DNA from 3 places in the Paenibacillus sp. FW101-FHT12H11 genome. Region 1 is predicted to be linked to each of the others. Evidence: riboswitches for the same ligand, from Rfam matches in the RefSeq annotation. Region 1 holds a riboswitch; each other region holds the start of a gene.
The links. A riboswitch is a leader RNA that binds a small molecule or an ion and turns the genes downstream of it on or off. The one in region 1 is predicted to bind cyclic di-GMP.
Positions count from the first base shown of each region.

Region 1 (3,279 bases):
AACATTGCTTTTTCTTCATCTTCGAGCTCAGCAATCTCGGATTCCACCTTCGCGCTGATCGAAACAACTTCGTTGTTTTCTTTCGCCGCGTATTCCTGAACGATTTTAACAAATGGATTCTCATCCGCTGTTGATACTTCGTCTTCGCTCACATTGGCCGCATAAAGAACCGGCTTCATGGTCAACAGGTGAAGGTCGCGAACAAGCAGCTTCTCATCGTCGCTCAAATCGATGCTACGCGCTGGCAGATCGTTGTAAAGAGCTTCCTTGATGCGTTCCAAACACTCAACCTCAGCAACAACTTTCTTGTCGCCGCCTTTCAGGTTCTTGCGGGAGCGCTCGATTTTTTTCTCAACCGACTCAATGTCAGCCAAAATCAATTCAAGATTAATCGTCTCGATATCGCCAATCGGATCTACTTTACCGGAGACGTGCGTAATATTATCATCCTCAAAACAACGGACAACATGCACAATGGCATCCACTTCACGAATGTGCGACAAAAATTTATTTCCAAGCCCTTCGCCTTTGCTCGCGCCCTTCACCAAACCCGCAATATCAACGAATTCGAAGGCTGTCGGAACAATGCTCTTAGGGACAATCATCTCTACCAGCTTGTGCAATCTCTCGTCCGGTACTTCAACTACCCCAACATTCGGATCTATCGTACAGAACGGATAGTTTGCAGATTCTGCCCCCGCCTGTGTAATTGCATTAAACAATGTCGATTTTCCTACGTTCGGTAGACCGACGATACCTGCTTTCAAAGCCATCGTAGTTACAACTCCTTAATTTTCGAAAATCATCCTTCTTATTATATAGTACTTGGAACGCAAAAAAAAGCCTGTAGGCTACTGATTAGCCGCAGACTTTTTTTCCAGTGCTTTTTTTGTTTCAATTTCCCGCTTCTGGACGAAGTACGTTTCAATCTGATTTTTTATAATAAATCCGCGCAGCGCGTTCGTTTTCTCATCCGGGATGCTGACAAAACTAGCACCGTAATAGTAGCCGTCATTCGTTTTTTCTTGCCGAACAATTTCCATTGTACATGGCACCAAAAAGCCCAAAATCAACTCCACTTCCAGTTGAGAGTTCTTTTGAATGACTTTTTCAAGCATAGCATTTTCACTGATCGTAAATCCTAAACCATTAATAGATAGATTTTTGATAGAGAATCGAATCGGTGTATCAAAATGATGTTTGAGCTTCTTGTTTCTATCCTGGAGCGCGAAAAGAAGCCCTTCATTCTTCACATCTACGCGAGGGAACTCCCGCTTTTCCGTGAACTTCCTGCGGTTTTCAGGGGGATTCAGAACAATCAACGAACCCTGCTCCTTGGCCACAACCACCGTATCCATAACAAACAGCCCGGATTTCGTATATACCGTCATTTTACACTTATCTCCCAGCGCAAAAACATGGTACTCCGGCAGCTCCACTTCAATGATGTCACCTAGTGCATAGGTCAACACGCCGGTGGCTACGAAATCTTCCTTGCTCAGCATCGCCTTGCTGTCAATCATTACATCAGCGTCGTACCCTTCTTTGCTGCCGTAAAACTTAGCAGATTTTTGTTTGCTGTTGCTAACCACTTTGTTGATCACCCCTCCCCGCGTTCCCTATAAAAAAATAGACTGCCCCTGCTTTGGGGACAGCCTATTACCTCAACCTGAAAAAGCATCGATTTTCGGTAACCAGGCTGTCGTAGTTCCATAGGAACCGTAGACCCTCGGCTTTGCGTCCTTACCTTTCGGTAAGTTTGCCATTATCGAACCTTGCAAATGATTTGTCATGCTTTGTCGTACAATATCGTGCTATATGGTCTAAAAGACCTACGTTATCTCTCATTATACGGATGGATTTCCCTATTATCAACTAAATCTCTTGCATACATCTGGTATTTGTTGTATGAATGTTAGAAGAATTAAATATCCACAACTTTTCGAGTTATACACATTGTTATCCACAGGTTGTTAACAACGAATACTTGTTCGATCCTTTGTTCACATGTGGATAAGATTATTTTTAGTGAGGTGTCCCCCTGTGGATGAATATAATGAATATAATGAACATATCCCGTGGATGAAAGCGGCCATAGAAGAAGCGCGTAAAGCCGAAGCCATTCGAGAGGTCCCGATTGGTGCCGTTGTTGTCTATCAAGGGGAAATTATCGGCCGCGGCTACAATCTTCGTGAAACGACGCTGGATCCGCTTGCTCACGCTGAGATGATTGCTATTAAGCAGGCCAGCGAGCATCTGCAAGCGTGGCGCTTGCTTGACTGCAAGCTTTACGTCACGCTGGAGCCTTGCCCCATGTGTGCCGGCGCGATTGTTCAAGCGCGCGTTCCGCAGGTGATCTACGGCACAACCGATCCCAAGGCCGGCTGCGCGGGAACGTTGATGAACTTGCTGCAGGAGGACCGGTTCAATCACCGGGTCGATGTGGTCAGCGGCGTGCTGCAAGAGGAGTGCGCGACGATGTTGACGCAGTTTTTCCGCAAGCTGCGCGGGAAGGAATAGCGCGTTAGCTCTGGCTTTGGCTTTGGACTTTGCCGTTGGCCGCTAGGCTGAGTGCGGTCTAGCTTCGCAAGCGGTCGCCTCGCATTGATATGCGAAAGGGAACTATGATCCCCTAATCGCCGGATCTTAAGTAATTTAGCGAGGAAGTGGGGACTGTGATCCGCTATTTTAGCATTTCTAGCCAAATTCTTGGTTAATTAGGCAAAATAGAGCCCATTTCCGTCTGTACCCTGGAAGTGTACGTTTTGGCTTAAATAACGTCCTGTAGCTCCCCATCGCACGATGCAGTTAGCTAATTTCAACTACAAGTTAAATCTTGCCACTCAAAGGTTGCGCCATATAAGGCTTCGTGCTATCATAATCTTTGCCATGCGCCCGTAGCTCAGCAGGATAGAGCAACAGTTTCCTAAACTGTAGGCCGGATGTTCGAATCATCTCGGGCGCGTATACAACCAAACGCCAGTTAACGGTATAATCCGTTGGCTGGCGTTTTTTTTCTGCCATCGTTTTTTTCTGCCATCTTGTATCGTAGCAGGCACATCCTCGGCTTGAAGCTCTGTTGATTGCCAACTGTAATATTTCTCGAAAATTCCTGCAAAAATTCAATTTTTTCTACCTATCCACATGTTAATAGACTTCCTGCCCACTGAGAAAAAAATCAGCATTATCAACATCAGCACAAGTAAGAGGTTTTTGAAGGTTATTAACAACGAAAAAGAGGGAGGGTTATCCCCAATTTGGTAGGGAGGTGCACTGAGC
Region 1 covers NZ_JBYTCO010000017.1:57,363-60,641, forward strand. The annotation lists gene ychF (redox-regulated ATPase YchF) at 1-773, opposite strand, end outside; gene AC3WTJ_RS35740 (PilZ domain-containing protein) at 852-1,604, opposite strand; cyclic di-GMP riboswitch class I at 1,687-1,774, opposite strand; gene tadA (tRNA adenosine(34) deaminase TadA) at 2,029-2,520, shown strand; tRNA gene AC3WTJ_RS35750 (tRNA-Arg) at 2,892-2,965, shown strand.

Region 2 (3,279 bases), on a different contig from region 1:
CCTGACACGTACCTGCTGCGTGGTGACCGCCTCCGCCATTTTGGAGCATCAAAGTCCCGATGTCCGTTTGGGAGGTGCGATTCACAATGCTGTGTCCGCAGGCAAATACACAATTTTGTTTGTTACGTCCGTCCACGATCCAAATGGATACATTTTGCTCCGGATAAAGAGCGTAAACCATGAAACGGTTGCCAGGATAGATGGTTTCCACGTCCCGAAGATCCGTAATAATCACATTTCCTTCTGTATACGTATGTTTTGCAAGCATTTCACGGTATAGGGCATCCAATTCATAATACCGTTCTACCCGCTCCTTAACGTCAGGAAGCTCCATAATTTGATCGACCGTCATCACCGCGCAGTGATCCACAAGCTCTTCCATTAGCTGATAATTGCTAATTCGATAGTCCCGGTAACGTCCTAAACCCGTACGGGCATCCATGATGAACGATAATAAATCCCAACCCGTTGGATTCAAAATATCTTCTTTACTGAATTGTGCCGCATCCGCTTTATCTACGCCTTGCATAATATCGTCAATATCACCAAATGTTTCTTGCCCACCATAATAATCATAAACGACGCGTGCTGCGCTTGGTGCGATACGGGTTTCCCCTTTGAAAGCTACCTTCTCACCCATCCGCTCAAGTTCACTGGAATGATGGTCAAACCATAATCCGCAACCTGGAACATAAGGCACATTCGCCAAAATATCGTTCTCGGTAACCTCGATCAGACCATCCTGCATATCTTTGGGATGAACGAATTTCATTTCATCGACCATGTTTAGCTTTTTGAAAAGCATTGCGCATACTAAACCGTCAAAATCCGAACGCGTAATTAATCGCATAGCGCAAATCCCCCTACGAAGTTAGTACTTAAGAACTATGTATGAATATGTGTATCATTATATCAGCACCTGTCGATTTGTGACAATCATTTTGTCATTAGAGCTTTTGGGATAAAAAAAAGAACAGTTCGCCTAGATGGGCTGAACCGTTCTTAATTTGGACGTCAAAATTTGGTAGAGTCTAGTCATAAATGCTTCAATTTGTGGCATCGGAGGCATTTTCACAGAAAGCTTAACTTCGCCTTTCCAGTAGAAAATTAAAATGCTGTTGCTTCTCCCCTGAAACATTTCAACATCCCAACACGTCTCATTAAGTGCGTACTCTTCTAAATTAATCATTAGCTTCGGTCCATCCGAGGATGGCACCAAACGGGCAACATGATTGCCGCAAAGTGATGTTACTTTTTGCTCTTCATGTAAATCAGACTGCATGCTGCTTGGTCCTCCTTTTATCCATAGTTTATGAAAGTTATGACAGAGAAAAACCCCACCATAGTGTACCGATCGGAGGGGATCTAAGTTGAATACCCAATCGTTCGGCAGCTGGCTGGCAACGAGTTCGTTTATGAACAAGGTAGCCCCTTTAGCTTTGCGTCACTGACTTTCGTCAGTTTTGCCATTGTCGAGATGTGTTGTGAATTCTTGTACAAGAAATAACTACACTCTCAAGAATAAGGGATGTTGTTTTGAAATCGTATAGTTCGCAAGAACTATTTTTGCAATATCTATCAAAAAACTTCTTTTTTCGACCTATTTTTGGGCAGTGCTTGTAGATTATTGGCGCCCTTCCAGTAAAAGAGAGATCCCGCAAGGGTTACAAAAGCGATAACCAGATAAAGTGCAGTGCCCCCGTACGCTACGAGCAGAAAGCCGCCAACCCATGGTCCCATAAAATGACCTATATTGGTTAACGTTTGTGCTCCAAAATAAGTACCGCGCATATGCTCCGGCGCCAGTTTATCAATCAGCATGTTGGCCGCGGGGTAATTTAATATTTCGCCTAGTGTAAAAATCGCCATGGAAATAATCATGGGTACTAACGAATGCGAGAATGCAAAACCGATATCGCCTAAAGCAAACATCAAATTGCCAAAAATAATCGCTACAAGCGGCGAGTATTTATCAGAAATACGCGTAAGCGGTATTTGCATCGCAATAACCACAATGGCATTGACACTCATGAGGACTGCAAACATTTTCACACCTTCAGTGAAATTCTGCTCCAAATATTGCGATAGTGTCACCATGACTTGCGAGTAGCCGATAGCCCCTATAATTCCGCCAAGAATATAATAGCGAAACGTGACATCACGTTGAATGACCCGCAATGCGGAGACAAACGTAACAGGTTGTTTTTTCTCCCCTTCTATTTGCTTAATGCCAAAAACGATAAGGAGAACGTAGAGGGTAACCGCATAGATAAAATATACGATTCCAGTGAGTAGAAACGGCAATGCTCCATCCATCGTTGCAAAAAAAGCACCTAATAAAGGTCCAACAGCAACACCAACATTGATGGCCATGTATCTCATTGAAAACACACTGAGTCGCTTTGCCGGTTCGGTTAAATCCGCCATCAAGGCTTGCGAAACCGGTTCGTAGAAGGATCGGCACAAGCCGTTCAACATGTTCAGCATCATGAACAGTACCGGTAATTTCACGATACTAAAACCTACAAACACAACCGCCCATCCAAAAAGTGCAGCAAGCATGATGATGCGTCGGCCAAATCGGTCCGATAAATTGCCGCCGATAAAACCTCCGACTGTTCCTGCCAAAGCTCCCATTCCAATAACGACCCCGATCATTACCGCACTCATTGACGTATGTTTAGCCAAGTAAATCGCCAGAAAAGGCAGACTCATGGAAGACGCCGCTCTGGCCATGACCGTTCCTAAAATCAACGTATGTACAATCGGATGATACGAGCCAAGAAAACTACGTAATCGATTCATCTGTCAGAACTCCTCTCGCTGCTAATTTACCAAAGGTTAAGAAATGAGATCAAGAACTCATTATACACGAAAAACGGTAGTTCGTGTCCTTAATTATATTTTTTTGTCGAATAAAAAAAGGACTCCCCGAAGTCGAGCGGGGGCCCAGTTTTAACCATGTTTTGAGGCCTAGAATTTGAAGTTAACTTCTAATTCTGGGCTACTGTACCCGAATGATAATCAAAGGCATTGAGGGCGTTAATTCCATGAGTCAGGACGTAGCCTGCATTTGCAACACCGCCAACCAGCAGTCCTTCCATCAGTTCCTCCGCTGTCCCGCCTAACTCCTTGAATTTTCGCGTATGGTTGTCAATACTATAAGCACACCCATTCACATGTGCGATGACAACAGCGATCAACTGTTTCGTTTTGGCATCGATAGCGCCATCCGCCATGGCTTTAGACTGGAATTGTTCGAAAGCCGCAAATGTCTCC
Region 2 covers NZ_JBYTCO010000006.1:422,674-425,952, reverse strand. The annotation lists gene AC3WTJ_RS21710 (exopolyphosphatase) at 1-850, opposite strand, end outside; gene AC3WTJ_RS21705 (hypothetical protein) at 983-1,282, opposite strand; cyclic di-GMP riboswitch class I at 1,386-1,478, opposite strand; gene AC3WTJ_RS21700 (MDR family MFS transporter) at 1,579-2,805, opposite strand; gene AC3WTJ_RS21695 (carboxymuconolactone decarboxylase family protein) at 2,994-3,279, opposite strand, start outside.
Region 2: linked by a shared signal. The riboswitch ahead of AC3WTJ_RS21705 (hypothetical protein) and the one ahead of AC3WTJ_RS35740 (PilZ domain-containing protein) in region 1 are both predicted to bind cyclic di-GMP.

Region 3 (3,279 bases), on a different contig from region 1:
CTTTATGCAGAATTCGCTTCCGATGATAAAAGAACGCGCGGCGGGAAAGTGCAATGCGATCTATAATGACCGAAAGCGCCAGTTTATCCAAATATCGTAGACGAACGAACAAAATTTCCTCTGTGGTGAGAGCCGAGAAAGCGTAATCGATCAATCCGATTCTCGATAATAGCAACGGGATTTCATGTTCAGTGATCTCTATCCGATGAATGACCGTACGCAACAATGGTTCTTGTTTTCTTCCATTGCCATGATTCACCCACTCATGCAAAGCCCTCGTTAATCCCGGAATATGCTTAAGCTCTGCCTGCGCATATTCCAACCTTGCTTTCCAATCACTATAGGACATAAGCCATGCTTCAACTTTTTCATAGGGGATGGACTGTTGAGTAAGATTCATCAAACACCCTCCCCAATTCCAAGAAATACTACAACTCTCCTTCCGCAAAACTGCTGAATGAAGTGCAAATCAATCCATGTTAATAAACATAATTCACGCTCCGTTTCTAATTGATCCATGACGATCATCCCTTCATTGTTATATTGGGGACAGCCGCATAATTACGTAAGTTAAAGGCACCATCCTCTTCATTTTACGAGAGCCTGTCCCATTTTGATTTACTTCAGACTCCGATTCACGACAACAATCTCCAGCATTCATCTTTTTTCTCTCCACCTCCTTTGGTACGGGATAATATTCCTATTTTCCCTTAGATTACCCCTTCATTTTACCTATTATTAGTTCGAATGGGGAGGGTGATCTTTTTGTCACCCTCTGTCATGATAATTTTGTCGAAAATCCCCGAATTTTCCCAAAGCTTGTTTCAATTTCAGTCCCATTAACTCACGTAGCATAGTGCTGATCATACAGACCTCTTCGTTTCGCCTTCTCAGCAGCTTCTCGAATGGATCGGGTGTCGAATTTACGAGTGATATGCCGAACGTGCGATTTTAGGGTGTTCGAAGTAATGCCAAGTAATTCTCTGATAATTGTCTGTCGATAGCCCAAGCCTATGAGTTGCAAAATTTCTTTTTCCGTAGGTGTGAGCATGCAATGCAATTCTTTTCGCTTTATAAGCTCGATCTCACTACGGATTATCGTCGCGACATCCGCATGGAGAGAGGACTGACGTCGGTGAGCTTCTCTGATCGCAACCGGTATGTCCATATAGTTGGACTTTGTAATATAATTGACCGCTCCGGCAACAACTGCATCGACCATGACTTCCGGATCATGTATCGAAGAAAGGACAATAATCGGTAACTCTTTATTTCTGAGAATCTCCGCTGCGGCGTCCAGCCCGTCTCGTTTGGGCGAATTCAAAATCATTTCCAAGATCATTACGTCTACGTCTAATTGTACACTCGCTCGAATCGCTTCCTCTTTTGTCGAAACGATGTTAGATAAATAAATATCTGGCTCGGATTCAAGCAACATAGCGAGTCGCTGTTGCCAAGCTAGGTCACCATCCGCCAGTAATACTTTGATACTCCCGTTCCTACGGATCATATCTTTTATCTCTACAGAAAAGCTTGTTTGTTTGTTCATAATCGATCACCTCTTTTATTTTCAAATGACAAAAAGACACGCCCTCTCACTGGCGTGCCTGCTTGTCATCTTGGTGTGGTTTGAGAGGGTAACCCGGCGATCATTGCACTAGTGCAGAAGACCCGTGGCTTTGCGTCCCTGTCTTTCGATCAGGTTTGCCTTTTTTCCTAGTCTATTCGACATATTGAATTAATTTATTTTACCATATTTCAATAGATGCCAAAAAGTTTGCTTGGTGTCAACCTTAGTAACGTATGTTCGAACATAGCGCAACCCACTTCTTCTTTCGGGGGTCTCGCCAACATTTTAACGAAAATATACGCTAAGCAAAGGCGAAGGCGCTGCCAACTTACCGGCAGCGCCTTATTGTTTATGCCGAACATGTTCAACTCAACTCGAGCTGCAACAGTTCGGCCCTTCACGGCTCAAGCCTTGATGGCACGTATCGCGGCAGACACCAGGTATTGTTCGACATTTGCGCCGGGAATCCAATCCTTGATGAACGTCTGGGATTCGTCTTTAGGTTCGATCTCAATTTGGGTAAACCCGCTTTGCGCAAGCATGGCTTCCAACTCCCCGATAGAGGAAGCTCCTGAAATACACCCTGAATAGATACGGTCGATATCCTGCTTGATTTCTTCCGGAAAATCGGCTGTTGCCACGACATCCGATATGGCCAGTCTGCCGCCGTCACGCAGCACACGGAACGCCTCGTCAAACACCTGCTGCTTCGATGGGGACAGATTAATGACACAGTTTGAAATAATCACGTCAACCGAGTGGTCCTGAACCGGCAGATGCTCTATCTCGCCCAACCGAAATTCCGTATTGGTAAATCCGCTTTTACTGGAATTTTCGCGGGCGCGGCTGACCATTTCCGGTGTCATATCTACACCAATGACGCGGCCGGAAGCGCCCACCTGACGGGAGGCAAGAAAGCAATCAAACCCGCCGCCGCTGCCCAGGTCCAGCACGACTTCTCCCGGTTGCAAAGCAGCAATGGCTTGCGGATTGCCACAGCCGAGGCCCAGATTCGCCCCATCTGGAACGGCTGTTAATTCTTCTGACGAGTAGCCCATTTTAGCGGAAACATCCGCGGCCGAACCACAGCAATCATTGGCTGGCGCTGGCTTACAACAGGACCCCGCCCCTACGTCCTGTAAGGCGATTTCTTTATACCGATTCCGAACGTTTTGACGAATTTGATCATTACTTACTTGATTCATGAAAGTTCACTCCTTAGTTTTTTATACATCAACAGCAGCTCGTAACGCAGCAAGCCGTTGGTGTTGCACGAATGATTGGCCGTCGGTTAAAGAATCGGACCGATTGCTTTTGCATAGCGTCTGACCATTTCCACGCTTCTCTAGCAGATCGTTCGATTTCCCTTTGGCGTTGTTTCATAAGCATTTCCGCAGCAAACCAATTGAGGTTCAAGTCGGTCCCATCCTTTTATCAAAAAATGTAAGCATTCAGTGTTTAAGGTGATGCAAAAGCTTTTTAACAACAAACTGCGCGTCCGGCCCCCCCCCCTTATGGTAGCAGAAGCAAAGGAACGCTGCCCTTCCAGCCCCACATAATAAAGTCCCGGAACGTCGCTTATGCCTGCTTGATGTAACGGCCTTCCTTCCGAATCCAGCGCGCCAATCGCTTGAAGGTAGGGAAGATACGGCCGGTAGCCTGTCGCAAAGATCACCGTATCTACCGGCTCTTTTGTCCCGTTCGGCCAA
Region 3 covers NZ_JBYTCO010000003.1:132,528-135,806, reverse strand. The annotation lists gene AC3WTJ_RS10840 (hypothetical protein) at 1-400, opposite strand, end outside; gene AC3WTJ_RS10835 (response regulator transcription factor) at 845-1,549, opposite strand; cyclic di-GMP riboswitch class I at 1,634-1,719, opposite strand; gene AC3WTJ_RS10830 (arsenite methyltransferase) at 1,975-2,775, opposite strand; gene AC3WTJ_RS10825 (hypothetical protein) at 2,804-2,986, opposite strand; partial or broken gene AC3WTJ_RS10820 (flavin-containing monooxygenase) at 3,022-3,279, opposite strand, start outside.
Region 3: linked by a shared signal. The riboswitch ahead of AC3WTJ_RS10835 (response regulator transcription factor) and the one ahead of AC3WTJ_RS35740 (PilZ domain-containing protein) in region 1 are both predicted to bind cyclic di-GMP.